DNA from 3 places in the Streptomyces sp. NPDC001890 genome. Region 1 is predicted to be linked to each of the others. Evidence: riboswitches for the same ligand, from Rfam matches in the RefSeq annotation. Region 1 holds a riboswitch; each other region holds the start of a gene.
What was found. A riboswitch is a leader RNA that binds a small molecule or an ion and turns the genes downstream of it on or off. The one in region 1 is predicted to bind thiamine pyrophosphate.

Region 2: another riboswitch for thiamine pyrophosphate. It lies ahead of thiO (glycine oxidase ThiO); the one in region 1 lies ahead of ACFYY1_RS30665 (thiamine ABC transporter substrate binding subunit).
Region 3: another riboswitch for thiamine pyrophosphate. It lies ahead of thiC (phosphomethylpyrimidine synthase ThiC); the one in region 1 lies ahead of ACFYY1_RS30665 (thiamine ABC transporter substrate binding subunit).

Annotation. Positions count from the first base shown of each region.
Region 1 covers NZ_JBIATE010000017.1:42,651-46,963, reverse strand. The annotation lists gene ACFYY1_RS30675 (phosphatidate cytidylyltransferase) at 1-987, shown strand, start outside; gene rlmN (23S rRNA (adenine(2503)-C(2))-methyltransferase RlmN) at 1,081-2,187, shown strand; TPP riboswitch at 2,229-2,345, shown strand; gene ACFYY1_RS30665 (thiamine ABC transporter substrate binding subunit) at 2,421-3,533, shown strand; gene ACFYY1_RS30660 (ABC transporter permease) at 3,650-4,313, shown strand, end outside.
Region 2 covers NZ_JBIATE010000001.1:981,942-986,254, forward strand. The annotation lists gene pknB (Stk1 family PASTA domain-containing Ser/Thr kinase) at 1-697, opposite strand, end outside; gene ACFYY1_RS04310 (thiazole synthase) at 810-1,604, opposite strand; gene thiS (sulfur carrier protein ThiS) at 1,607-1,843, opposite strand; gene thiO (glycine oxidase ThiO) at 1,840-3,045, opposite strand; TPP riboswitch at 3,043-3,155, opposite strand; gene ACFYY1_RS04325 (hypothetical protein) at 3,207-3,551, shown strand; gene ACFYY1_RS04330 (NAD(P)/FAD-dependent oxidoreductase) at 3,580-4,313, shown strand, end outside.
Region 3 covers NZ_JBIATE010000003.1:156,890-161,202, forward strand. The annotation lists gene thiC (phosphomethylpyrimidine synthase ThiC) at 1-1,697, opposite strand, end outside; TPP riboswitch at 1,690-1,823, opposite strand; gene ACFYY1_RS12015 (YibE/F family protein) at 1,855-3,216, shown strand; gene ACFYY1_RS12020 (SsgA family sporulation/cell division regulator) at 3,297-3,734, opposite strand; gene ACFYY1_RS12025 (IclR family transcriptional regulator) at 3,836-4,313, opposite strand, start outside.

The sequences.
Region 1 (4,313 bases):
GCCCAGCAGACTCGGCCCATGCCCATCGTGCCGGACGTTCCCGACGCAGGTAGAGACGCTGACGACCGTGATGACCGGGACCAGGGGGCCGGACGCCTGAGCGGCGGCCCCCTGTTCCGTGACGAGAAGCCGCAGGAGCCCATGTCCACCGCGCCGCCGCCCCCGCAGAAGAAACGTGCGGGCCGTGATCTGCGAGCCGCCATAGGGGTCGGTGTGGGGCTCGGCGCCGTCATCGTCGCCTCGCTGTTCATCGTCAAGGCCGTCTTCGTCGGTGTGATCGTGGTCGCCGTCGTCGTGGGCCTCTGGGAGCTCACCTCACGGCTCCAGGAGCGCAAGGGCATCAAGGCGCCGCTCGTCCCGCTCGCGGTGGGCGGCGCGGCGATGGTGGTGGCCGGTTACGCGCTGGGCGCCGAAGGCGCCTGGGTGGCGATGGCGCTGACCGCGCTGGCGGTGCTCGTCTGGCGGATGACCGCACCGCCCGAGGGCTACCTCAGGGACGTCACGGCCGGTGTGTTCGCGGTGTTCTACGTACCGTTCCTCGCCACGTTCGTCGCCATGCTCCTGACAGCCGACGACGGGGCGCAGCGGGTGCTCACCTTCCTGCTGCTGACCGTGGTCAGCGACACGGGTGCGTACGCCGTCGGCTGGCGCTTCGGGAAGCACAAGCTGGCGCCGCGCATCAGCCCCGGAAAGACCCGGGAGGGTCTGTTCGGAGCCGTCGCCTTCGCGATGGTCGCCGGCGCGCTGTGCATGCAGTTCCTGATCGACGGCGGTTCCTGGTGGCAGGGGCTGCTGCTCGGGCTCGCGGTCGCGGTCAGCGCCACCCTCGGCGACCTGGGCGAGTCGATGATCAAGCGGGATCTCGGGATCAAGGACATGGGCACACTGCTCCCGGGGCACGGCGGCATCATGGACCGGCTGGACTCGCTGCTGCCGACCGCCCCGGTGGTCTGGCTGCTGCTGGTGCTGTTCGTCGGATCCAGCTGAGAGCAGGCTTCTGACCTGCGATTTTACGAGTGAGGGTCCGTTGTCCACAGGACGGCGGGCCCTCACTGTTCTGTCTGCGACACTGGATGGACCATGCCTAAGCCCGGAGAACTCACTTTCGTCGCGCCCCGCGGAGCCAAGAAGCCGCCGCGGCATCTCGCCGACCTCACGCCCGCCGAGCGCAAGGAAGCGGTCGCCGCGATCGGCGAGAAGCCGTTCCGCGCCCAGCAGCTCTCGCAGCACTACTTCGCGCGGTACGCGCACGACCCGGCGGAGTGGACCAACATCCCGGCCGCGTCGCGGGACAAGCTCGCCGAGGCGATGTTCCCCGACCTGATGTCGGTGGTCCGCCACATCAGCTGCGACGACGACACCACCCGCAAGACGCTGTGGAAACTGCACGACGGGACGCTCGTCGAGTCCGTCCTGATGCGCTACCCGGAGCGCGTCACGATGTGCATCTCCTCGCAGGCCGGATGCGGGATGAACTGTCCGTTCTGCGCCACCGGACAGGCCGGCCTCGACCGCAATCTGTCGACCGCCGAGATCGTCCACCAGATCGTGGACGGGATGCGGGCGCTGCGCGACGGCGAGGTCCCCGGCGGCCCGGCGCGGCTCTCCAACATCGTCTTCATGGGCATGGGCGAGCCGCTCGCCAACTACAACCGGGTGGTCGGCGCGATCCGTCGGCTCACCGACCCGGAGCCGGACGGGCTGGGGCTCTCGCAGCGCGGGATCACCGTCTCCACCGTGGGCCTGGTGCCCGCGATGCTCCGCTTCGCCGACGAGGGCTTCAAGTGCCGTCTCGCCGTCTCGCTGCACGCGCCGGACGACGAGCTGCGCGACACCCTCGTGCCCGTGAACACGCGCTGGAAGGTCGCCGAGGTGCTGGACGCCGCGTGGGAGTACGCGGAGAAGTCCGGCCGCCGCATCTCGATCGAGTACGCGCTGATCCGTGACATCAACGACCAGGCATGGCGCGGCGACCGGCTCGGCCGGCTCCTCAAGGGCAAGCGGGTCCACGTCAATCTGATCCCGCTGAACCCCACGCCCGGTTCCAAGTGGACCGCCTCGCGGCCCGAGGACGAGAAGGCGTTCGTCGAGGCGATCGCCGCCCATGGCGTGCCGGTCACCGTGCGGGACACCCGCGGCCAGGAGATCGACGGGGCCTGCGGTCAGCTGGCGGCGGCCGAGCGCTGAGGCCGATAAGGCCCGTGTAATCTGGGCCCGAAATCAACTTCATATTCCGACAGGGGAGCGCCACAGCGCTGAGAGTGCGGCACCGAGGACAGGTCGGCCGCAGACCCTCTGAACCTCGCCCGGGTCATTCCGGGTAGGAAGTTCGGTCATCAACTCATGCTGTTGCGCCCTGCCCGCTTTCCCGCGGGCAGGGCCGCGTCTCTTCCTGGCCAAAACCCAGGAGGAATACACCAATGACCACCACGCGCAGGACCAGGCAGCTCGCGGCTTCGGCCGTCGCCGCCGCGCTCGGCGTCACCGCACTCGCCGGGTGCGGGAGTTCCGACGACGCGTCCTCGGGTTCCAGCGGCACGAAGGGCTCGGGCTCCAAGACCGTGACCCTCGTCAGCCACGACTCCTTCAACGCCTCCGAGGAAGTGCTGAAGCAGTTCACCGAGGAGACCGGATACACCGTCAAGGTGCTGAAGAGCGGCGACGCGGGTGTCGCGCTCAACCAGGAGATCCTGACCAAGGGCTCCCCGCGCGGCGACGTGTTCTTCGGCGTCGACAACACGCTGCTCTCCCGCGCCCTCGACAGCGGGCTCTTCACGCCGTACGAGGCGAAGGGCATCGACCGGGTCGCGGCGGACACCCGGCTCGACGCCGACCGGCACCGGGTCACCCCGGTCGACACCGGCGACATCTGCGTCAACTACGACAAGAAGTACTTCGCCGACAAGAAGCTCGCGCCGCCGCGGTCCTTCGACGACCTGGCGAAGCCCGCGTACAAGGACCTGCTCGTCACCGAGAACGCCGGGACCTCCTCGCCCGGCCTCGGCTTCCTCCTCGGCACCGTCGCCACCTACGGCGAGAAGGGCTACCAGGACTACTGGAAGAAGCTGGAGCGCAACGGCGTCAAGGTCGTCGACGGCTGGGAGCAGGCGTACAACGAGGAGTTCTCCGGCTCCGCGGGCGGAAAGAAGGCCAAGGCGGACCGGCCGCTCGTCGTCTCGTACGCCTCCAGCCCGCCCGTCGAGGTGCTGTACGCGAAGCCGCAGCCGGCCGAGGCCCCGACCGGTGTCGCCACCGGGACCTGCTTCCGCCAGACCGAGTTCGCCGGCCTGCTGAAGGGGGCGAAGAACGAGGCGGGTGGCAAGGCCCTGCTGGACTTCCTGATCAGCAAGACGTTCCAGGAGGACATGCCGCTCAACATGTTCGTCAACCCGGTCGTCAAGGACGCGGCGCTGCCGGAGCTCTTCACGAAGTTCGGCGCGACGGTGGACAGCCCGACGACCGTGGCCCCGGACCAGATCGCCAAGAACCGTGAGCAGTGGGTCCAGTCGTGGTCCTCGCTCGTAGTGAAGTAGCGAAGAGTCCCGTACGCGGAACGGACGCGGGCGGGAGGACTTCCCGCCCGCGGTCCGCGCACGCGGATGCCGCTCGTGCGAAGGCCAGGCGCCAGAACGCGGTGCGGCTCGGCCTGATGGCCGTGCCCGTCGGGTTCTTCGCGCTGTTCTTCGCCTACCCGGTCGCGGCGATCGTCGGCCGGGGCCTGAAGGTGGACGGCGTCTGGCAGTTCGGCCGGATCGGCGAGGTGCTGACCCGGCCGGAGATCCGCGACGTCCTCTGGTTCACCACCTGGCAGGCGCTCGCTTCGACGGCGCTGACCCTGCTGATCGCGCTGCCCGGCGCCTATGTCTTCGCCCGCTTCGACTTCCCCGGCAAACAACTGCTGCGGGCGGTCGTCACGGTGCCGTTCGTCCTGCCGACCGTGGTCGTCGGGACGGCCTTCCTGGCGCTGCTGGGACGCGGCGGATTCCTCGACGAACTCTGGGGCGTACGGCTCGACACCACCGTCTGGGCGATTCTGCTCGCCCATGTCTTCTTCAACTACGCGGTGGTCGTGCGGACGGTGGGCGGGCTGTGGTCCCAGCTCGACCCCCGGCAGGAGGAGGCAGCCAGGGTGCTCGGCGCGGGACGGTTCGCCGCCTGGCGACGGGTCACCCTGCCGGCCCTGGCACCCGCCGTGGCCGCCGCCGCGCTGATGGTCTTCCTCTTCACCTTCACCTCCTTCGGGGTCGTGCAGATCCTCGGCGGCCCCGGTTACGCCACCCTCGAAGTGGAGATCTACCGGCAGACCGCGCAAC
Region 2 (4,313 bases), on a different contig from region 1:
CGGCCTCGTTGAGGTGCTGGTAGAGGACCTGGGCGGGGGTGTCGCCGCCATGCGGCTTGGCGCCGGTCAGCATCTCGTACAGGACCACACCGCAGGCGTACACATCGGTGCGGGTGTCCGAGGTGCCGTTCTCTATCTGCTCGGGGGCGAGATAGGAGACCGTGCCCAGGACGGAACCGGTGGTGTTGGTGACGGTGCCCACCGCGCGTACGAGCCCGAAGTCGGCGACCTTGACCCGGCCGTCGTCGCCTATCAGGACGTTCTCCGGCTTCATGTCGCGGTGCACGAAGCCCGCCCGGTGTGCGGCGCCGAGCGCGGCGAGGACCGGCTCCAGGATGTCCAGGGCGGCCCTCGGCTGGAGGGCGCCGCGATCGCGCAGCACGTCGCGCAGGGTGCAGCCCGCGACGTACTCCATCGCGAGGTAGACGTACTGCCCCTGGGCCCCCTGGTCGAAGACCGCGACCACATTGGGGTGCGCGAGCCGGGCCACCGACTTCGCCTCGCGGATGAAGCGCTCGACGAACGAGGCGTCGGTCGCCAGCGCCGGGTGCATCACCTTGAGGGCGAGCACCCGGTCGAGCCGGGTGTCCACGGCCCGGTAGACCGTGGCCATGCCGCCCACGGCGATACGGGCATCGACGCGGTAGCGGCCGTCGAGCAGCTGCCCGACGAGAGGGTCCTGGAGGGTCGTATCCACGCAGGCGAGTCTACGAGCCGCCACGGACACGACCCACCGGCCGGGGCATTCCCGGGGCCGTACTGCAGCCGAGCCGTGACAGGGACATGCGATCCACCCGCGTACCGGCGGCTCAGAAGGCCGGCCGCTCCGGGTCCAGCACCGCCCGCCCCTCCACCGGCGACGACGCCTCGGCGAAGTGGCGGCGCGGAATCCGGCCGGCCCGGTACGCCAGCCGCCCGCCCTCCACCGCGTGACGCATCGCCGCGGCCATCAGCTCGGGCTCCTGGGCCCGGGTCACCGCGGACGCCAGCATCACCGCGGCGCACCCCAGCTCCATCGCGAGCGCCGCGTCGGAGGCCGTCCCGGCGCCCGCGTCGAGGATCACCGGCACCCGGGCCTGCTCGACGATCAGCCGGAAGTTGTGCGGATTGCGGATGCCGAGCCCGGAGCCGATGGGGGAGCCGAGCGGCATCACCGCCGCGCACCCCACGTCCTGGAGCCGGCGCGCCAGCACCGGGTCGTCATTGGTGTACGGCAGCACGGTGAAGCCGTCGTCCACCAGGATCTCCGCGGCGTCCAGCAGCTCGATCGGATCGGGCAGCAGGGTCCGCTCGTCGGCCACCACCTCCAGCTTGATCCAGTCGGTGCCGAGCGCCTCGCGGGCCAGCCGGGCGGTCAGCACGGCCTCGCCCGCGGTGAAGCAGCCCGCCGTGTTGGGCAGCACGCGGATGGAGAGCCGCTCCAGGACGGAGAGCACCGAACCCTGCACGGTCGGATCGAGGCGGCGCATCGCGACGGTGGTCAGCTCGGTGCCGGAGGCGGTCAGGGAGCGCTCCAGCACGTCCAGGCTGGGCGCCCCGCCGGTCCCCATGATCAGCCGGGAGCCGAACGTGGTGTCGCCGAGGGCGAAGAGGTCGTCCGACATGATCAGCCTCCCTGGACCGCGGTCAGGACCTCGACGCGGTCACCGTCGAGCAGTGCGGTGGCGGACCACTGGCCGCGCGGTACGACGGTCTCGTTGACGGCGGCCGCGACGCCGGAGTGCGCGGTGGTGAGCGTGGCAACGAGCGCCGCCAGGGTGGTGCCCCCGGCGAGACGTCGGACCTCGCCGTTCACGGAGACGGAGAGGGTGGTCGCCCCGGGGAGCGGTGCGGGCTCGGTCATGCGGGCTGCTCCTGACGTACTGCGGGCTGATCCTGACGCACGGAGGCGGCGACGGAGGAGAAACGCTGCGGGGTGAAGGGGCGGGCCGGCTCGGGCGGCTCGCCGCCGGTGAGGAACTCCGCCATCACGTCACCGGTGACGGGGGTGAGCAGCACCCCGTTGCGGTGGTGGCCGGTGGCGAGGTGGAGGCCGGGCAGGGTGGTGGGGCCGAGCAGCGGGGCGTTGTCGGGGGAGGCGGGGCGCAGACCGGCCAGGGTCTCGGTGAGCGGCAGCTCGGTGATGCCGGGGACCAGCTCGTGGGCGTCGCGCAGCAGCTCGTAGACGCCGCCCGCGGTGACGGTGGTGTCCCAGCCCATTTCCTCGCTGGTGGCGCCGACGACCAGCTCGCCGTTCTCGCGCGGTACGAGATAGAGGTGGCCGCCCCGGACCACGGCCCGGACCGTGCGGCTCAGGAACGGCGCGTACCCGGCGGGCACGGTCAGCCGTACCACCTGGCCCTTCACCGGCCGGACCGGTGGCACCACCTCGTCCGGCAGCCCGGCCAGCCGCCCGCTGAGGCTGCCCGCGGCGAGCACGACCTGGTCGGCCGTCAGCTCCGTACCCCCGGCGAGCACCGCCCCGGCGGCCCGGTCGCCCACCACGTTCAGGCGCTCCACCCAGCCGCGGTGGAAGACCACCCCGGCCCGCTCGCAGGCGGTCAGCAGGGCGGCGGCCAGCCGGCGGGGATCGATCTGGTGGTCGCCGTCGACCCGCAGGCCGCCCCGGACGCCCGGCGCGAGCATCGGCTCCAGCCGGCGGCACTCACGGCCGGTGAGCCACTCCGATTCGAGGCCCGACCGCTGCTGGAGGGCGTGCAGCTCCCGCAGGTGGGCGCGGTCGTCGGAGTCCAGCGCGACGGCCAGGGTGCCGCAGGTCCGGAATCCGGTCTCCTGCCCGCTCGCCGCCTCCAGTTCGGCCACGAAGGCCGGATACCGGTCCGCCGAGGCGACGTTGAGGCCCAGCAGCAGCTGTTCGCCGTAGTGGAGTTCGGTGACGGCGGCCAGCATGCCGGCCGCCACCCTGGCGGCACCGCCACCCGGTTCGGGGTCGGCGAGCGCCGTGCGCAGTCCGCGCTGCGCGGCCCGCCAGGCCGTCACCAGGCCGATGATCCCGCCCCCGATGACCAGGACATCGGATCCGTTCCCGTTCCGAGAAGAACGCATGGGCTTCCAGCCCCTCCCTTCGCCGGCATGACCCGGATCAGGTTCGTACGGTCGGAGGCCGCCCAGCCTCCCTCTCAGCCCGGTGCGTCCGGGCTCCCGCGAGTGCTTTACGTTGGCCACCCTAAACCCCGTCCCGCCGGACCAGTAAGGGAGTGGCCACCGTGGCCCGTTCGCTCGACGGACTCGTCCTCGCTCCGGTCGCCGACCAGGCGCCCGGCCAGGTCGGCACCCGTACCCGCTTCACGTACCACGAGGAGGACGGCCGGATCTGGGCCGAGTACGCGGGCGGCGACGTGGTGCGCGGCCATCTCGTCGGCACCCGGGACGGCGACACCCTGGACTTCCGGTACGTCCAGCTGAAGCAGGACGGCACGACGGCCGGCGGCCACTGCGTCTCCACCGTCGTCGACCTCCCGGACGGCCGGGTCCGGCTGGAGGAACGGTGGGCGTGGGAATCGCAGGAAGGCAGCGGGACGAGCACGGTCGAGGAACTCGCCCTTTCCTGACGATCAGTCAGGTGTTTATGGTGTACGGGTGAGCGATCAGCAGCAGTCAGAGCGGCCGGACCGGCGGGCAGGGCACCGCGTGGTCGTCGTCGGCGCGGGCATGGCCGGGGTGCAGACCGCGGTGGCCCTGCGGGAACAGGGCTTCACCGGCCCCGTCACCCTGATCGGCGCCGAACCGCACCAGCCCTACGACCGGCCCCCGTTGTCCAAGGCGGTGCTGCTCGGCAAGGCCGAGGACTCCGCCTTCGACATCGACTTCGAGGCCCTGGACATCGATCTGCAACTGGGCCGCGAGGTCACCGGAGTACGGCCCGGCGCGCACGAACTGGACACCCCGACGGGGCCCGTTCCCTACGACAGCCTGGTCATCGCGACCGGTGCCGAACCGGTCGTCCTGCCCGGCACCGAGGGCGTTGTCGGCGTCCACCTGCTGCGCACCCTCGACGACGCGGCACGGCTGCGCCCGGTCCTCGACCAGCAGCACGGCGTCGTGGTCGTCGGCGCGGGCTGGATCGGTGCCGAGTTCGCCACCGCGGCCCGCGCCGCCGGCTGCGCCGTCACCGTCGTCGAGGCCGCCGACCGGCCCCTGGCGGGCGCGATGCCCGCGGAGGTCGCCGCCCCGATGGCCGCCTGGTACGCGGAGATCGGCGCCGAACTCCTCACCGGGGCCCGGGTCGAGCGCGTCGAGCCGGGCCGGGTGGTCCTCGCGGACGGCCGCACCGTCCCGGCCGGAGCGGTCGTCGTCGGAATCGGTGCCCGGCC
Region 3 (4,313 bases), on a different contig from region 1:
GCGTCCGCATCGCCGCCGAACTGCTCAGTGATGCTTCTGCTGATCTTCATCGAACAGAACTTCGGGCCGCACATCGAGCAGAAGTGCGCCGTCTTCGCCGGCTCGGCGGGCAGCGTCTCGTCGTGGAACTCCCGTGCGGTGTCCGGGTCGAGGGCCAGGTTGAACTGGTCCTCCCAGCGGAACTCGAACCGGGCGTCGGAGAGCGCGTCGTCCCAGTCCTGCGCCCCCGGGTGCCCCTTGGCGAGGTCCGCCGCGTGCGCCGCGATCTTGTAGGTGATGACGCCGGTCTTCACGTCGTCCCGGTTGGGCAGGCCGAGGTGCTCCTTCGGCGTGACGTAGCAGAGCATCGCCGTCCCCCACCACGCGATCATCGCCGCGCCGATGCCGGAGGTGATGTGGTCGTACGCCGGCGCGACGTCGGTGGTCAACGGGCCGAGAGTGTAGAACGGCGCCTCCTCGCAGATCTCCTGCTGGAGGTCGATGTTCTCCTTGATCTTGTGCATCGGGACATGCCCCGGCCCCTCGATCATGGTCTGGACGCCGAACCTCTTGGCGACCGCGTTCAGCTCGCCGAGCGTGCGCAGTTCGGCGAACTGCGCCTCGTCATTGGCGTCGGCGATCGAGCCGGGCCGCAGCCCGTCGCCCAGCGAGTACGTCACGTCGTAGGTCGCGAGGATCTCGCAGAGCTCCTCGAAGTGCTCGTACAGGAAAGACTCCTTGTGGTGCGCGAGGCACCACGCCGCCATGATCGAGCCGCCGCGCGAGACGATGCCGGTCTTGCGACGGGCGGTCAGCGGCACGTACGGCAGGCGCACGCCGGCGTGGACCGTCATGTAGTCGACGCCCTGCTCGGCCTGCTCGATGACGGTGTCCTTGTAGATCTCCCAGGTCAGTTCCTCCGCCCGGCCGTCGACCTTTTCGAGCGCCTGGTAGAGCGGGACAGTTCCGATCGGAACGGGTGAATTACGCAAAACCCACTCACGAGTGGTGTGAATGTTGCGGCCGGTGGACAGATCCATGACGGTATCGGCGCCCCAGCGCGTCGCCCACGTCATCTTTTCCACCTCCTCCTCGATGGAGGAAGTCACCGCGGAGTTGCCGATGTTGGCATTGACCTTCACCAGGAACCGCTTGCCGATGATCATCGGCTCGATCTCGGGGTGGTTGACGTTGGCCGGCAGCACGGCCCGGCCGGCCGCGATCTCCTCGCACACCACCTCGGGCTCGACGTTCTCCCGGATCGCCACGTACTCCATCTCCGGGGTGATCTCGCCCCGGCGGGCGTACGCGAGCTGGGTCACCGGCTGCCCGTCCCGGCTGCGGCGCGGCAGCCGCGGGCGGCCGGGGAAGACCGCGTCGAGGTTGCGCAGTCCGCCGCGCGGCGAGGTGTGCTTGAGCCCGTCGTCCTCGGGGCGGGCGGGACGGCCCGGGTACTCCTCGGTGTCGCCGCGGGCGATGATCCAGTTCTCCCGCAGCGGTGCGAGCCCGCGGCGGACATCGGTCTCGACGGTGGGATCGGTGTACGGACCCGACGTGTCGTACAGCGTCACGTCCTTGCCGTTGGTGAGGTGCACCTGACGGACCGGCACCCGGAGGTCCGGGCGCGAGCCCTGGACGTACCCCTTGTGCCAACCGATGGACTTCCCGGCCTCGTCGCTCTGGTTCGAGGCAGGCGTGCGTGCGTCCGATGTGGTCATGAGACCTACTCCCTACGCCGGCATTACCCGGTAACAGGTTCGGCGGTCGGCGCAGCCTGTCCCGTACGGACGTACGGAGATCAGCGCCCTCTCAGCCCGGTGCTCCGAGCTCCCGCGTGTGCAAAGGTTCCCCCACGCTAGCGCCCCGTCCGGCCCGATGAACAGTGGGCCCGTCTCTTCTTGCGATGATCGGCCGGTGACGTCCCCCCTTATCGACCTCGAAACGCAGGGCCATCAGCACGGTCACTCGCACAGCCATGGCCCCGCCGCACCCGTCTCCAGACATCTGCGCAAAGTCATCGCGGCCGTACTGATCCCGTTCGCCACCGCCGTCCTCGTCGGTCTGGTGGCGCTGTGGCCGGGTGGTGCGCCGTCGCACGAGCGGACCGGCGTCGGATTCGACCGGCAGACCCAGCAGGGAAAGGTGGTGAAGGTCGACATGGTGGACTGCAAGGAGGTGAACGCGGTCCAGACGCCCATCGACGGGGCCGTCACACCATCCCCGGGGAGCACGAGGGGGCTGTGCAAGAAGGCCACGATCGAGGTGACGACCGGTCATGACAAGGGCCGGACCTTCACCGAGATCGTCCAGCCCGACGCAACGCGTCAGCTGCGCGACGGTCAGGGCGTGGTCGTGGCGTACGCCCCCGACGCGCCCCGTGACCTGCAGTACTCGGTGACGGATGTGAACCGGAAGTTCCCGCTGACCCTGCTGGCCGGGATCTTCGCCCTGGCCGTGGTCGCGGTGGGCCGCATGCGCGGGGTGATGGCGCTGGTCGCGCTCGCCGTCTCGTTCGCCGTGCTGACCCTGTTCATCCTCCCGGCCATACTCCAGGGCTCCAATCCGCTGCTCGTCGCCGTGGTCGGGGCCAGCGCGATCATGCTGATCGCGCTCTACATGTGCCACGGCCTGAGCGCCCGCACCTCGGTGGCGGTGATCGGCACACTGATCTCGCTGCTGCTGATCGGACTGCTCGGATCGCTCTTCATCGGCTGGGCGAGCCTGACCGGCAACACCGACGACAACACCGGCCTCATCCATGGTCTGTACCCGCACATCGACATGAGCGGTCTGCTTCTGGCCGGTGTCATCATCGGTTCGCTCGGGGTCCTCGACGATGTGACCGTGACCCAGACGTCGGCGGTCTGGGAACTCCACCAGGCGAACCCGACGTTGGGTGTGCGGGGGCTCTACCGGGCAGGGATCAGGATCGGACGCGACCACATCGCCTCGGTCGTCAATACCCTGGTGCTCGCCTATGCGGGCGCCGCACTGCCGTTGCTGCTGCTGTTCTCCGTCGCGCAGAGCAGCGTGGGGACGGTGGCCAACAGCGAGCTGGTGGCGGAGGAGATCGTACGAACGCTGGTCGGCTCGATCGGACTGGTCGCCTCGGTGCCGGTGACGACGGTGCTCGCTGCGCTGGTCGTCTCCGCGGACCGCACAGGGTCCGGCGCGGAAGCCGGAGCTTCGGCGCCCGTACGGACCAGGAAGGGCCGTCGTCGCAGGGCGAGGCCTTGAGCTTCTCCACGCTGAGCAATTTCACCCATTCGGCAGGTGCCGTGTTCGACCGGCGAGCCGGTCGGCGGCGCCGTCTCCACTCAGCCGGCGTTCTGTTCCTCGGCGAGGATCCGGCCCAGGGCGTCTTCCAGGTTGCCCTCGAAGTCACCCAGCGTGCACTCCTGACCGAGTGGCACGAGCTTGTCGGTCCGGTCGAGAAACGCCACAAGTGGTGCCGTACCGGCCCTGAAGAGGGCCCGGTCCTCGCCGACCTGGAGCCGGATATGTACGTCGGACAGCCCCTCGGGCTCAGTGGGGCCGATATGCACATCGCCGTCGCCACTGGGGCTGTTGAGGCCGTCGAGCAGCAGCTCACGGCCGAATGCCCAGGTGACGGGGGCGTCACCGGGCAGATGGAAGGTCATCCGGATCGCATACGGATCGCAGACCTCGTACCGGAGCTCCACCGGGATCCGGAAAGAGAGCTCCTCGGAGACGAGGAAGCTCATCATGACCTCAGCTTGAACCGACTCGCGCATCGTTCAACCCCGCAGTAGATGAATCTGGCCAGGAATGATCCCCCGTGGCCCTATTGACGCCATCGTGGTGCACGCGATAGCAGATCACAAGGAGTGATTTTTCAGATACTGATAGAGAACACGAACGAACGCAAGAGGTTGGCCACTTCGCCACGTAGTTGTTCGACTGCGGGGAGCAACCGACTTTCCTGCTCCAGGGGTACGGAAATCGCCATCGCGGCAGCGGTGAATCCGGCCGTGATCGGGATGGCCGCGCAGACCGTTCCCAGGGCGTACTCCTGTCGCTCGATGACAGGTTCCGTCCGCTCCAGCGACCGCAGCCGCTCAAGGAGCGTGGCTCGGTCCTTCACCGAGTAGCGGGTCAGCGGACGCACAGGGTGACGGTCTAAGTGGTCCTCGCGGGCCTTCTCGTCGAGCTGGCTCAGCAGACACTGGCCGATCGCATGGGCATGCCCGGTCTCCCGGAAGGAGGCCCACTCGTCGACAGCGGGAATGGCGGGGGTGTCGGCGACCGCGATGAGTTCGATCTCGCCCTCGCGGTAGACGGCGCAGTACACGGGTGCGCCGATGATGTCGCGC